2 regions of the Geobacillus sp. LEMMY01 genome follow, and region 2 is predicted to be linked to the other one. Evidence: a T-box and tRNA genes for the amino acid it is inferred to sense, from the RefSeq annotation. Region 2 holds a T-box; the other holds one or more tRNA genes.
What was found. The T-box of region 2 lies ahead of ileS (isoleucine--tRNA ligase). A T-box ahead of a tRNA ligase gene usually reads a tRNA of that ligase, here a tRNA-Ile.
Positions count from the first base shown of each region.

Region 1 (6,563 bases), on a different contig from region 2:
GATTAAAGCAAACCGCCCAGCTTTGAAATTGCCTTCTTGCGTCAGCGACAGCAAATGCCAAAGAAATTTTTCATCGCACTTTAACATCTCTTGAAATTCCATAATCCCGCGGTTGGCTTTGTTCAGCTCGCCGTCAAACCGATACGCGCGCGGGTCGGACTCGGAGCCGTATTCCGCGATCGTTGAAAAATCGATGCTCCCCGTTAAATCGGCGATGTCTTGCGATTTTGGATCAGACGGACTGAACGTCCCGATGCCGACGCGGCGGTTTTCCGAGAAGAAAATGCGCTCCACTAGCACGTCTTCAATGCGTCCGCCGTACTCTTTCTCAAGCCGCATCATATTGAGCGGCGACAGCTCGCCTTCAATGCGAATGCCGTATTCGCGGTAAAAATCGTCGCGCAAATGGTGAGGAATGAGGTGAAGCGGGTCTTCATGCATTGGGCAGCCTTTAATGGCATACACCGCGCCGCGCTCTGTTTTTGAATACTCTTCAAGCCCACGCTTTAGCAAAGTCACAAGCGTCGACTTCCCGCCGCCAACTGGCCCCATCAGCAGCAAAATCCGTTTCCGCACATCAAGCCGCTTTGCCGCCGGGTGGAAATATTCCTCAACGAGCCGCTCAAGCGCTTCCTCAAGCCCGAACAGGTGCTGGCTGAAAAATTTATATCGTTTCCGTCCATTCACCTCTTCGACCCCAGCATCTTTGATCATATTATAAACACGCGAATGAGCCGACTGGGCCACCCACGGCTTTTCTTTTAAAATCTTTAAATACTCGGCAAACGTTCCTTCCCATTTCAACTTTTCTTCTTCTTCCCGATACCGGGCGATTTTTTGCAAAATATCCATAAAGGACCTCCTCACCCTTGGATGTCTAACAGCAAGATTATTACAATTTATGCGAGGATGTCCCGTATCATTCGCCGCAAAAAAAATTTTGTCTCCTAACAACCAGCTGCAGTCATTCACATGCTTGGCCATATTCGCTATAATAAAGGGGGAAACGCCTGCCACTTTCATATGAAGGAGGAACAAACGATGCGCACTTTGCTTGTGCTAGGGGTTATCATTGCGTTTTTGACGGCCATTTTCACCGCTGGCTATGAAGACAAACCAGGCGTCAGACAATAAGACCAAAAAAACGACCTCCAGTGCGAAGGTCGTTTTTTTGTTTATGACAACCCATAAAACCGTTGTTGGCGCAACGCTTCGTACACTAAAATGGCCGCCGTGTTCGACAAGTTTAACGAGCGCACTTTGTCATTCATCGGGATGCGCAGGCAACGATCCATATTGGCCTCAAGCAGCTCCTTCGGCAATCCGGTTGTTTCACGGCCGAACACAAAGAAAATATGTTTTTCTGTATCGCTGAAATCAAACGAATCATAATACCGGCGCCCGAATTTCGTAATGAAATAAAACTCCCCTTCCGGAAAGCGGGCGAATAGTTCGTCAAGCGAGTCATAATACGAAATATTGACATACGGCCAATAATCAAGCCCGGCGCGCTTTAACATTTTATCATCCGTAGAAAAACCGAGCGGGCGGATCAAATGGAGGGCCGTGTCGGTTGCCGCGCACGTACGGGCGATATTTCCGGTATTGGCTGGAATTTCTGGTTGGTATAGCACTACATGAAGCGGCATTTCCTTCACCTCAACAACGTTTATTTGCGATCGATGATGTGAAAAAACTTATAGCGAATGTTCGGCGTATAGGCGCTTGAATCTTCATACGACCAATAGCGCATTCGGCTGTTTGTCGTATGGGCGTTCACAAGCGGCATCCCGTTCTGATCTTTCGCCACCACAATCGTTGAGTGGTCGAAGCGTCCGTCCCCTTGAAAATCATAACAGATGACATCACCTGCCATCAATTGCTCCGGCTCCGCCACTTCCACCGCCTGCAAGCCGATGCGCGACCCGCTCAAATACCAACGAAAAGCATGGGCCACAGCCCAGCTGTAACTCCAACTTCCGTTTTGACACCACCATCCCCTCGCCCGGTTCGGATAGCCCGTCATCGGCGCCCCGCCTGCATACAAGCATTGAGAGACAAAATTCGTGCAATCCACCGGAAACGACGGAAACACCGGGTTATGCCGATTCCACCACGTTTCCGCATACCGCACCGCCCGGGCGCGGTCATACTGGTAAGAAAGACGCTCCCCCGTCCATTGCTCTCGTTCGACGCGCGGCGCCTCCATATACCCCCCCAACCGGTTGATCGGTTCATCAGCTACAAGCTCACCGCGAACAAAACAGGCGCATCGCTCCTCAACCTGTTCTTCTATATATAGTGAACCCCTTTGCTTAATTAAAAATTGATGGTGGGCAATATACATAACTTTCGCTTCCCGCTCGATGGTCTGCCTGCCGACAATTTGTCCCCGGATCGTGCAACGGACGATCTCCGCACCGCGCTTTTGGCAAAGCCGTTGCTTTCTTGCCGCCTCTTCGCTTCGGATATTGCTTTCCGACACAAACGAGCGGGCTCGCTCATCCAACCACGCGCGCAACTGTTTTTTCATGCTGCTTTCCACCACTTTCGTTTTTATTACTACCTTATGTGGGGAAGCTGCGTTTTTTTCCCTATTCCTTTGCCTCAGCCAACAGTTTCAGTCCTTTTTCAATCTCAGCGATCACATCGGCATCCGCCTCCGTTTGCCGCGCGGCCTCCAAATAAGGCTTAGCGCTTGGATCCCCGATTTTCCCAAGCGCCCACGCCGCCGTCCCGCGGATGACGGGACGGCTATCCTCTTTCAACAAACGCAGTAAGTGCGGCACCGCGGTTTGGTCTTTGTAATGGGCGAGCGCCAGAATGGCGTTGCGCTGAATCGGCTTTTTCCCACGCCATGAACCCGCCATGGCCCCAAATGTTTCTTTAAATTCACGGTTGCTCATCTGAAGCAGCGGGATGAGCTTCGGCTTTACCGCTTCCGGATCCGGCTCGAATTCTGGATGCAAATGAAAGTCTTTCCCCTTATTTTCTGGGCAGACTTGCTGGCATGTATCGCAGCCGTACAGCCGGTTCCCGATTTTCTCCCGAAACTCGTCGGCCAAAAAGCCTTTCGTTTGCGTTAAAAACGAAAGGCACCGCTGCGCGTTCAGCTGACCCGCTTGCACAAGCGCCCCGGTCGGGCAGGCATCAATGCATTTCGTGCACGTGCCGCATCGGTTTTCAACCGGTTCATCAGGGGGAAATGGAATATTCGTAATCATTTCTCCCAAATACACATACGATCCAAACTCCGGTGTAATAATAGAGCAGTTCTTGCCGCTCCAACCGATCCCTGCCCGTTCCGCCACCGCCCGGTCGGCGAGCTCTCCGGTATCCACCATCGAGCGAACGCGGGCATGGGGCACTTTGGCCAGCAAAAACTCCTCGAGCTGCTGCAAACGTTCCCGCAACACATCGTGGTAGTCCTTTCCCCATGAAGCGCGGCAAAAAACGCCGCGCCGTTCCGTCTTTGTCCCCCGCGGCGCATTTTTTATTTTGGACGGATAGGCAAGAGCAATGGCAATGATCGATTTTGCTTCCGGAAGAAGCAATGAAGGATTCGTCCGTTTCTCAATATCTGGTTCCTCAAAACCGGACTGATAGCCGAGCTCCTGCTGGCGGCGCAGCCGCTCCTTTAATTCAACAAACGGATCAGCGCTCGCAAATCCGATTTTATCAATGCCGATTGACCGACTGTACTCAATGACTTCCCGCTTTAATGCCATAACATCCATCGTTTTCCCTCCTTTCGTCATATATGGTAAAATGAAATCCGAGGTGATCAAGATGAAATGCATGATATCAGAACAACTAAAGCAACGCCTTCCTTCTGGTAAATTCGGCGTCATCCGCTATCATCATATTGAGGTCAGCGATTCACCGCAAATGTTGAGAGGCCGATTGGAACTGTTTCAAGAATCTCTTTACATCGAGCTGCAGGAAAAAGCGATCGCTGACATTCCCGAACTAATGGAATGGCGTCGTGCGTTCAAACAAATCGGCACAGACCCAGGCCGCTATCGACCGTCAAGCGAGAGTCTATACCGACGCATTCAGAAAAAACATTTCATCCCATCCATCCATTCGGCAGCGGACGTCAACAACTTTTTTTCACTGTACTACAAAATCCCGCTCGGCATCTATGATTTCGACCGCATTGACGGAATAGTCACTCTCACTATCGGCACGGAGCAAGACGAATACGTGGCACTAAACGGCCGCACAGTCAACTTTGCCAACAAACTCGTCAGCAAAGATGAACGAGGGCCGTTTGGCAGTCCGATCGTCGATTCGGAGCGGACCGCCGTGACGAGAGAAACGAAAAACGCTTTGCAAATCGTTTACTTTCTCCCATCAACGCCAGAAGAAACCGCCAAGCGCCAGCTTCAAGCCATTCAAACGATGTTTGTGCAAATTCATGGCGGCGAAGCCGACGCCCAATTGCTCGTTTGATCTTCTCCCCCACTTTCCTGCCGTTGGAAACGGGGGACTCCCTCCCTACTTGAACACTCTCCCACCTACGCTCACGCGTGGAAGTGGGGGTCTTCTCGGTTTAGGGTGATAAATAAAAAAACGCAATGCCTCGTTCTTTAACGAAACGAAACACTGCGTTGTCCCCAACAATCATAACGTAATTTTAAAACTAACGAGAGACATTATAACAGACTTCCGCACGCATCGCAAGAAAAAACGCAAAAATCGACAAAAGAAATTGTATAAAAGGGCACCAGAATCTCTGGTGCCAGCAACCAGTGACCCGTACGGGATTCGAACCCGTGTTACCGCCGTGAAAGGGCGGTGTCTTAACCACTTGACCAACGGGCCATTATGGCGGAGAAGGCGGGATTTGAACCCGCGCGCCGCAAAACTGCGACCTAACGGTTTAGCAAACCGTCCCCTTCAGCCACTTGGGTACTTCTCCGTAACATGGCTCCGCAAGTAGGATTCGAACCTACGACCTACCGGTTAACAGCCGGTTGCTCTACCGCTGAGCTATTGCGGAACAATATACATAAACATATGGAGTATCATTGTTCGCCCAATATTATAGCGAATGGTTGAAAAACATGCAATAGTAAATAATGGGCCTAAGTGGACTTGAACCACCGACCTCACGCTTATCAGGCGTGCGCTCTAACCAGCTGAGCTATAGGCCCATAAAAAGCGGGTGATGGGAATCGAACCCACGACATCAGCTTGGAAGGCTGAGGTTTTACCACTAAACTACACCCGCATATCATTTAGTTGAACATCCGCCACGCTACTTCCATGCCCCTTCCTCTACCAGCCGATTCACAGAAGCCAGATGCGTCGGGGCAACTCGAAGCGGATTCGATGATGCAGATGCTCGTGGCTGAGGTTTTACCACTAAACTACACCCGCAAATATAGAAAAAAGGGCGACTAGTGGGAATCGAACCCACGCATGCCAGAGCCACAATCTGGTGCGTTAACCACTTCGCCATAGTCGCCTCGGTCTGATGCCGGCTGCAGGACTTGAACCCGCAACCTACTGATTACAAGTCAGTTGCTCTACCAATTGAGCTAAGCCGGCATGATTTTAAAGTGCATGGCGGAGGAGGAGGGATTCGAACCCCCGCGCGCCTTGCGGCGCCTCTCGGTTTTCAAGACCGACCCCTTCAACCACTTGGGTACTCCTCCAAAAAAGCAACAATAATAATGGTGGACCTTGTAGGACTCGAACCTACGACCGGACGGTTATGAGCCGTCTGCTCTAACCAGCTGAGCTAAAGGTCCGATAATGGTGGCGGTGGAGGGGATCGAACCCCCGACCTCACGGGTATGAACCGTACGCTCTAGCCAGCTGAGCTACACCGCCAAATTTAAGTCAAAAGGTGGAGCCTATCGGGATCGAACCGATGACCTCCTGCTTGCAAAGCAGGCGCTCTCCCAGCTGAGCTAAGGCCCCATGATAAATCGGGAAGACAGGATTTGAACCTGCGACCTCACGGACCCGAACCGTGTGCTCTACCAAGCTGAGCTACTTCCCGATAAAACGCGCTCGAGAGGATTCGAACCCCTAACCTTCTGATCCGTAGTCAGATGCTCTATCCAATTGAGCTACGAGCGCACAAGTGCCGAGGGCCGGACTCGAACCGGCACGGTAGTTACCTACCCCAGGATTTTAAGTCCTGTGCGTCTGCCAATTCCGCCACCCCGGCGGAAGTGGAGCGGAAGACGGGGCTCGAACCCGCGACCCCCACCTTGGCAAGGTGGTGTTCTACCGCTGAACTACTTCCGCAAGACGATGAGCCATGGAGGACTCGAACCTCCGACCCTCTGATTAAAAGTCAGATGCTCTACCTACTGAGCTAATGGCTCATGGGTTAGATAACACTCCGAGACAACGATGTCCCTTCCTCTACCAGCTGATTCAAAGAAGCCGAATGCGTCGGGACAACTCGAAGCAAATCCGAAGATGCTTTGCTCGTTGCTCTACCTAACTGAACTAATGGCTCATAGTTAGGATAACACTCCAAGTATTATCTAGCTCTACCTGCCCCTTCCTCTGCCAGCCTGTTCAAGGAAGCCAGATGCGTC
Region 1 is NZ_MVKA01000037.1:26,338-32,900, forward strand. Features, by position in the region: gene B1A75_RS15965 (PrkA family serine protein kinase) at 1-852, opposite strand, end outside; gene trmL (tRNA (uridine(34)/cytosine(34)/5-carboxymethylaminomethyluridine(34)-2'-O)-methyltransferase TrmL) at 1,176-1,649, opposite strand; gene B1A75_RS15975 (amidase domain-containing protein) at 1,670-2,533, opposite strand; gene queG (tRNA epoxyqueuosine(34) reductase QueG) at 2,595-3,737, opposite strand; gene B1A75_RS15985 (B3/B4 domain-containing protein) at 3,790-4,455, shown strand; tRNA gene B1A75_RS15990 (tRNA-Glu) at 4,756-4,827, opposite strand; tRNA gene B1A75_RS15995 (tRNA-Ser) at 4,832-4,924, opposite strand; tRNA gene B1A75_RS16000 (tRNA-Asn) at 4,931-5,005, opposite strand; tRNA gene B1A75_RS16005 (tRNA-Ile) at 5,086-5,159, opposite strand; tRNA gene B1A75_RS16010 (tRNA-Gly) at 5,166-5,236, opposite strand; tRNA gene B1A75_RS16015 (tRNA-His) at 5,401-5,473, opposite strand; tRNA gene B1A75_RS16020 (tRNA-Thr) at 5,484-5,556, opposite strand; tRNA gene B1A75_RS16025 (tRNA-Ser) at 5,573-5,663, opposite strand; tRNA gene B1A75_RS16030 (tRNA-Ile) at 5,683-5,759, opposite strand; tRNA gene B1A75_RS16035 (tRNA-Met) at 5,765-5,841, opposite strand; tRNA gene B1A75_RS16040 (tRNA-Ala) at 5,859-5,931, opposite strand; tRNA gene B1A75_RS16045 (tRNA-Pro) at 5,940-6,013, opposite strand; tRNA gene B1A75_RS16050 (tRNA-Arg) at 6,020-6,093, opposite strand; tRNA gene B1A75_RS16055 (tRNA-Leu) at 6,099-6,184, opposite strand; tRNA gene B1A75_RS16060 (tRNA-Gly) at 6,190-6,264, opposite strand; tRNA gene B1A75_RS16065 (tRNA-Lys) at 6,272-6,344, opposite strand.
Region 1: it has a tRNA-Ile gene. The T-box ahead of ileS (isoleucine--tRNA ligase) is inferred to sense a tRNA for this amino acid. The anticodon was not compared.

Region 2 (6,641 bases):
CTTCACCGCTTGGCCGTTCACGGTCACAAGCCCGTTTTTGATCCATTGCTGCACTTGCGAACGCGACCATTCCTCATTTAACGCCGCGATCACTTTATCAATTCGTTCGCCGTCATATTCGTCTTCGATGTGAAATGTGATCGTGTCCATCTACTCATTCCCTTTCTCTGGTGTCGCGAAAAAAAACATATGGACAAACAGCAAGATGACGCCGACCGTCAGCGCCGAGTCAGCCACGTTGAACACCGGAAAACTGTACGTGCCGATGTACGCGTGGATGAAATCGACCACTTCCTTGCGAAAGACGCGGTCGAGAAAATTGCCAATCGCCCCGCCGAGCATCAGCCCAAGCCCTACGCCTGCCAGGCGTTCGGAAGGCTTCAGGCGGCGAATGTAGATAACGATTCCGGCCGCGACGATGACCGTAATCAAATAAAAGAGCCAAAACTGCCCTTGCAGCATGCCCCACGCCGCGCCGCGATTGCGGTGCGACGTAATATAGAGCGCATTGTCAATGATCGGAATGCTTTCCCCAAGCCGCATATAGCGGACGACAAGCCATTTCGTCCATTGATCGAGGATGACGACCGCCGCCGCAATCCAATAGTATGCCACCGTGCCAAGTCCCCCTGTCCTTCTCATTCATCCTTTTTGCATTGTAGCATAATTCGCCATGGCAAACAAATGAAGCGGCAAGGCCGCGCCAAGGCAGCCTGCCGCTTTTCGTTATGCGGAATAATGTTCGCCCACAATGTGCGCGCAGCGCGGGCAAAGCGTCGGATGCGACGGATCGGCGCCGACTTCTTTCGTCACCGTCCAGCACCGCTCGCACGTCTCGCCTTCCGCCGGGCGGACGATGACGGCCACGTGGTCGAGCCGCTCGGCTTCGGCCGGCGCGGCGTCATACGGTTCATCCGCAACGGAAAACGCCGAAACGATCAGGAGCTGGCGCAAATCTTCGTCAAGCGACGCCAATAGCTTCCGCGCCTCGTCTTTCGGGTAGACGATGACGCTGGCCGTCAGCGATTTGCCGATCACTTTTTCATTGCGCGCGTTCTCGAGCGCTTTTAAAATGTCATCGCGCACGTCCATAAACGCATCCCATTTCGCCAGCAGCGCTTCTTCGCCGTCGATCGCGATCGGCTCCGGCATATCGGTGAGCTGGACGCTTTCGACGTTTTCTCTTCGATTCGGGATATGCTCCCACACTTCATCGGCGGTATGCGGCAAAATCGGCGCGATGAGCTTCGCCAACGCGACGACCGTTTCATACAGCACCGTCTGCACGGCGCGGCGGGCGCGGGAGTCAGCCGCTTCGATGTACAAAATGTCTTTCGCCATATCCAAGTAAAACGCGCTCAGCTCGACGGTGCAGAAATGGTTCATCTCATGGTAAACCGCGGCGAAATCATAGCTGTCGTACGCTTTTTTCACCTTGATGACAAGCTTGTTCAATTTCGCCAACATATAGCGGTCGACTTCGCCAAGCTCCCCAATCGGCACGGCGTTTTTGTTCGGGTCAAAATCGAACAAGTTGCCGAGCATAAACCGGAACGTGTTGCGGATTTTCCGGTACACTTCCGACACTTGTTTTAAAATATGGTCGGAGATGCGCACGTCCGCTTGATAGTCGACCGAAGCGACCCAAAGGCGCAAAATGTCGGCGCCGAACTGTTCCATCACTTTCGCCGGCACGACGACGTTGCCGAGCGACTTGCTCATTTTCCGCCCTTCGCCGTCCAAGACAAAGCCGTGGCTCAACACGCCTTTATACGGCGCTTTGCCGGTGACGGCAACGGCGGTGGACAGCGATGAGTTGAACCAGCCGCGATATTGGTCGGACCCTTCCAAGTACAAATCAGCCGGACGCACGAGATCGTCGCGTTCGACCAACACGGCTTGGTGCGACGAACCGGAGTCAAACCAAACGTCCATAATGTCCGTTTCTTTCGTAAAGATGCCGTTCGGGCTCGACGGATGGGTGAATCCTTCCGGCAGCAAGTCTTTCGCCTCGCGCTCAAACCAGACGTTCGACCCGTATTGGCGGAACAAGTTTGACACATGCTCGATCGTCTCATCGGTGATGATCGGTTCGCCGTTTTCGCCGTAAAAGACCGGAATCGGCACGCCCCAGGCGCGCTGTCGGGAAATGCACCAGTCGCCGCGGTCGCGCACCATGTTATGGATGCGGATTTCCCCCCACTCCGGAATCCATTTCGTTTCTTTGATGGCATCAAGCAACTGGCCGCGGATTTTATCGATCGACGCAAACCATTGCGTCGTCGCCCGGAAAATCGTCGGCTGCTTTGTCCGCCAGTCGTGCGGATACGAGTGGGTGATAAATCCGAGTTTCAACAAGGCGCCCACTTCCTCAAGCTTCTGTGTAATCGCCTTGTTGGCGTCTTCGTAAAACATCCCCTCAAATCCAGGCGCTTCGCTTGTCATATAGCCGCGTTCATCAACTGGGCAAAGGACCGGAAGCCCGTATTTTTGCCCGACGAGAAAGTCGTCTTCCCCGTGGCCCGGCGCCGTATGGACGCAGCCGGTGCCGGCATCGGTCGTGACGTGTTCGCCGCAGACGACAAGCGAGTCGCGCTCATAAAACGGATGTTTCGCCACCACATACTCGAGCGCTGTTCCTTTGATCGTTTTCACAATCGACCATGCGTCCCAGCCGACTTCGTTCGCCACCGACTCGACAAGGGCAGCGGCGACGACGTATTTTTGCCCGTTTGTTTCCACGACATGGTAGTCCAACTCCGGATGGACGGCGATCGCCAAATTCGCCGGAATCGTCCACGGCGTCGTCGTCCAAATGACGATTCGCTCATCGCCCTCAAGCACGCCTTTGCCGTCTTTCACCGGGAAGGCGACATAAATCGACGGCGAACGCTTGTCTTTATATTCGATTTCCGCTTCGGCGAGCGCCGATTCGCTTGACGGCGACCAATAGACCGGCTTCAACCCTTTGTAGATGAGCCCTTTTTTCGCCATTTCGCCAAACACTTTAATTTGCTGGGCTTCGTACTCCGGTTTGAGCGTAATGTACGGGTTGTCCCAGTCGCCGCGCACGCCGAGCCGCTTGAACTGCCGGCGTTGGTTGTCGATTTGTTCATACGCGTATTGCTCGCACAGCTTGCGGAACTCGGCGACGCTCATCGATTTGCGGTCGACGCCTTGCTTGGCAAGGGCCGTTTCGATCGGCAGGCCGTGCGTATCCCAGCCCGGCACGTACGGCGCGCAATAGCCGCTCATTGATTTGTAGCGGACGATGATATCTTTTAAAATTTTGTTCAGCGCATGCCCCATATGAATGTCGCCGTTGGCATACGGCGGGCCGTCATGCAGAACAAACAGCGGCCGTCCTTTCGTCCGCTCCTGCACTTTCCGGTAAATGTCCATTTCCTCCCATTTTTTTTGCATTTCCGGCTCCCGCTTCGGCAAATTGCCGCGCATCGGAAACTCGGTCTTCGGCATGAGCAGCGTTTCTTTGTAATCCATCTTTGCTCCCTCCTCTTCAAATAAAAAACCGTTCTCCCCCGGCAAGGGACGAGAACGGTCTCGCGGTACCACCCTTCTTGGCCATGCAAACGACGCACAGCCCACTTTTCATTCGTAACGGGAATGACGCGCCATGGCCTACTTGATGTTCGGCATGGAACTCCAGGGTGATGTTCACTCTTGCGCCGATGCCAGGCTTCCACCGCCCCTGGCTCGCTGCGACCGGTCGTACAAGAGCTACTGTCCCTTTCATCGTCGATGGCTATTTCGCTATTCATCCTGAAAAAAGCCAACCGCCTCCCACGGCGGCTGGTGCGGCGATTTTTGCCAATTATTATAACCGAAACGGCTTCGGTTCGTCAAGGCTGAGACAGCGGTTCTTTCGCCCCTTCTTCCAAATCCGGCGTCTCATACTCCATCAACTCGTCCCAATCGCGGCTGTTGATCATATCAAGCTGCGCCTCGACAAGCATGCGGAAACGGGCGCGGAACACTTTCGACTGCCGCTTCAGCTCCTCGATCTCGAGGGCGATTTTCCGCGATTTCGCCAATGCATCGCTGATGATGCGCTCGGCGTTTTTTTCCGCCTCTTTAATGATCAGCTTCGCCTCTTTTTGCGCATTCCGCTTCACTTCTTCCGCTGCTTCTTGAGCAACAAGAATCGACTTATTGAGCGTCTCTTCAATGTTCGCAAAGTAGTTCAGCTTTTCCGTCAGTTCCGCCACTTTTTCTTCCAGTTGCTTTTTTTCACGGATGAGCATTTCATAGTCTTTAATGACTTGATCGAGAAACTCGTTTACTTCGTCTTCATCATACCCGCGAAAGCCGCGGCTGAATTCCTTATTGTGAATATCTAATGGCGTCAACGGCACAACGGCCACCTCCGTCTCCATCATTCCTTTGCTTCACTTCATTCGACACGGTTTGCCGATTTCCTGCCGTCATTTGCTTATTTTTGTCGGCCGATCCGGACGAGCCAGCGCTCTTTTTTCGTCGGCCCTTCCACCGAAAACAGCTTGCAGCGGCCAAAGCCCCGCGCCGACAGCACATCACCCGGTCCACAGAGAAAATCAGGCTTGTCCACCACCTTCCAGTTGACTTTGACAAGCCCGCTTTCAACAAGCGCACGCGCTTTCTCGCGCGCAAGGCGAAACGCCTGAGCGAGCACAGCATCGAGCCTTAGAGAAGAAACCGTGACCGTTCCTTCCTCCCACGTTTCGGCAAGCGGCATGGCAGCCGACAACGGAAGCGGCTCAAGCGCAACCGGAGCTTTGCCGATCATTTCGACATGCAGGCGGACGTAGTCGGCGACTTCAGCGGCGGCGAAAAATTGAATCTCTTCATCTTGAACGAGAATATCGCCAAACTTGCCGCGCCGCAAGCCAAGCGACATCAGCGCCCCCAACACGTCGCGATGTTCAAGGGAAACGAATTTCGCCGGATAGCGGACGGCAAACAGTACAATGCCATAATCCTCTTCCTCAGGGTCGATATACGGCGGGGCGAGAAACACCCGCTTCCGCTCGACAAACGGGGCGCCGCCGAAAAAGAACGCGCGCACATCTTCCGCGCCGCCGACGATGCTTTGCACGATTTGCTGCTCACGCGGATCAAGAAAATCGGTCAGCTTCGGAGCGTACTGACGGCTCACCATCTCCTTCCACTCGAGCACTTGATCAATGAACGGATGTTCCTCTTTGCGAAAATGCTGATACAGCTCCACTTGACGTCACCTTGCTTTCATGGAAGAAAGGAACCCACAACGGATTCCTCCCTGCGAGTTCCGCCCATTGGCTTCTTGCCGTCCGACCATAGCGAACGCCGCCGGCGCACAAAACGGCAGCTAAAACTGCGACGCAAGAATGTCAAACAGGGCGTGAAGCCCTCTTGTCGCAAATTCAAGAACGATAAAAGCGACGATCGGGGAGACGTCAATGACGCCAAGCGGCGGAATGACGCGCCGAAACGGCTCCAAATACGGCTCGCAAATGGCGGCAAGCATTTGTCCGAACCGCGTTTCACGCGCATTGGGAAACCACGACATTAAAATATAAATGATCAGCGCATACGAGTACACTTGAATCAATGTCGTCAAAAACGTGAGTACATAATCCAACGGCTACCACCTCTTCATCGGTCTGTCATCCTCGCCGTCGAGCGAAATCGAGCCGCTGACGTCGACGTTTTCCGGGGTGCATAAAAAAATTTTCGTGCCGACTTGCTGAATGTCGCCGCCAATGGCGTACACCGTGCCGCTTAAAAAGTCGACGATCCGCTTCGCCTGCTCATGCTGGATGCGCTGCAAGTTGACGATGACCGCGCGCCGGCTTTTCAAATGGTCGGCGATCTCCTGCGCCTCCGCATACACCCGCGGCTCAGCAAGCACGACTTTCGCCGATTTTTGCACGCTTTGCAAGCTGACGACGTTCGCCTTGCCTGCCGTCTTCGGCGGCGCCTCCTCTTCCGGCTGCGGCGCTTCATATTCTTCTTCATAGTCTTCGTAATCTTCTTCTAAAAAATAATCGCGAAATTTTTTCATCAACCCCATCCGGTTTCACCTCCTACAATGATCCGACAAGCGCGCTGCCGATGCGCACAAACGTCGCTCCTTCCTCGATGGCGATCGTGTAGTCGTTTGACATGCCCATTGACAGTTCGGTGCATGGCGCATGGGCCATTCCCAACGCCTGAACGCGTTCCTTCAGCATCCGCAATTGGCGAAAGCAAGCGCGCAATATCGCTTCGTCGTCGGTGTGCGGCGCCATCGTCATCAATCCGACGACTTCGATGCGCGAAAAGGCGCGAAGTTGTTCAATAAACGGAATCGTTTCTTCGGGGGCGAGCCCGTGTTTGGTCGCCTCTCCTGAGACGTTCACCTGCACAAAACATTTCGCCGGCCTCGCCGCCCGCTTTTCAATTTCTTTCGCGAGCGACAAGCGGTCGAGCGAATGAATGTAATCGACTTTATCAATAATGTCTTTGACTTTGCGCGACTGAAGCGTCCCAATGAAATGCCACGTCGCTTGATTTCCGATCCGTTCATGCTTTTCAATCAATTGGTCAGAGCGGTTTTCGCCGAGATCGGCAATGCCGGCGTCAAGCACCTCGAGCGCCCGCTTTGCATCCACATATTTGGTGAC
Region 2 is NZ_MVKA01000002.1:122,248-128,888, forward strand. Features, by position in the region: gene B1A75_RS02215 (RluA family pseudouridine synthase) at 1-150, opposite strand, end outside; gene lspA (signal peptidase II) at 151-642, opposite strand; gene ileS (isoleucine--tRNA ligase) at 727-3,501, opposite strand; T-box leader at 3,543-3,763, opposite strand; gene B1A75_RS02230 (DivIVA domain-containing protein) at 3,861-4,373, opposite strand; gene B1A75_RS02235 (YlmH family RNA-binding protein) at 4,451-5,224, opposite strand; gene B1A75_RS02240 (YggT family protein) at 5,345-5,617, opposite strand; gene B1A75_RS02245 (cell division protein SepF) at 5,621-6,049, opposite strand; gene B1A75_RS02250 (YggS family pyridoxal phosphate-dependent enzyme) at 6,063-6,641, opposite strand, start outside.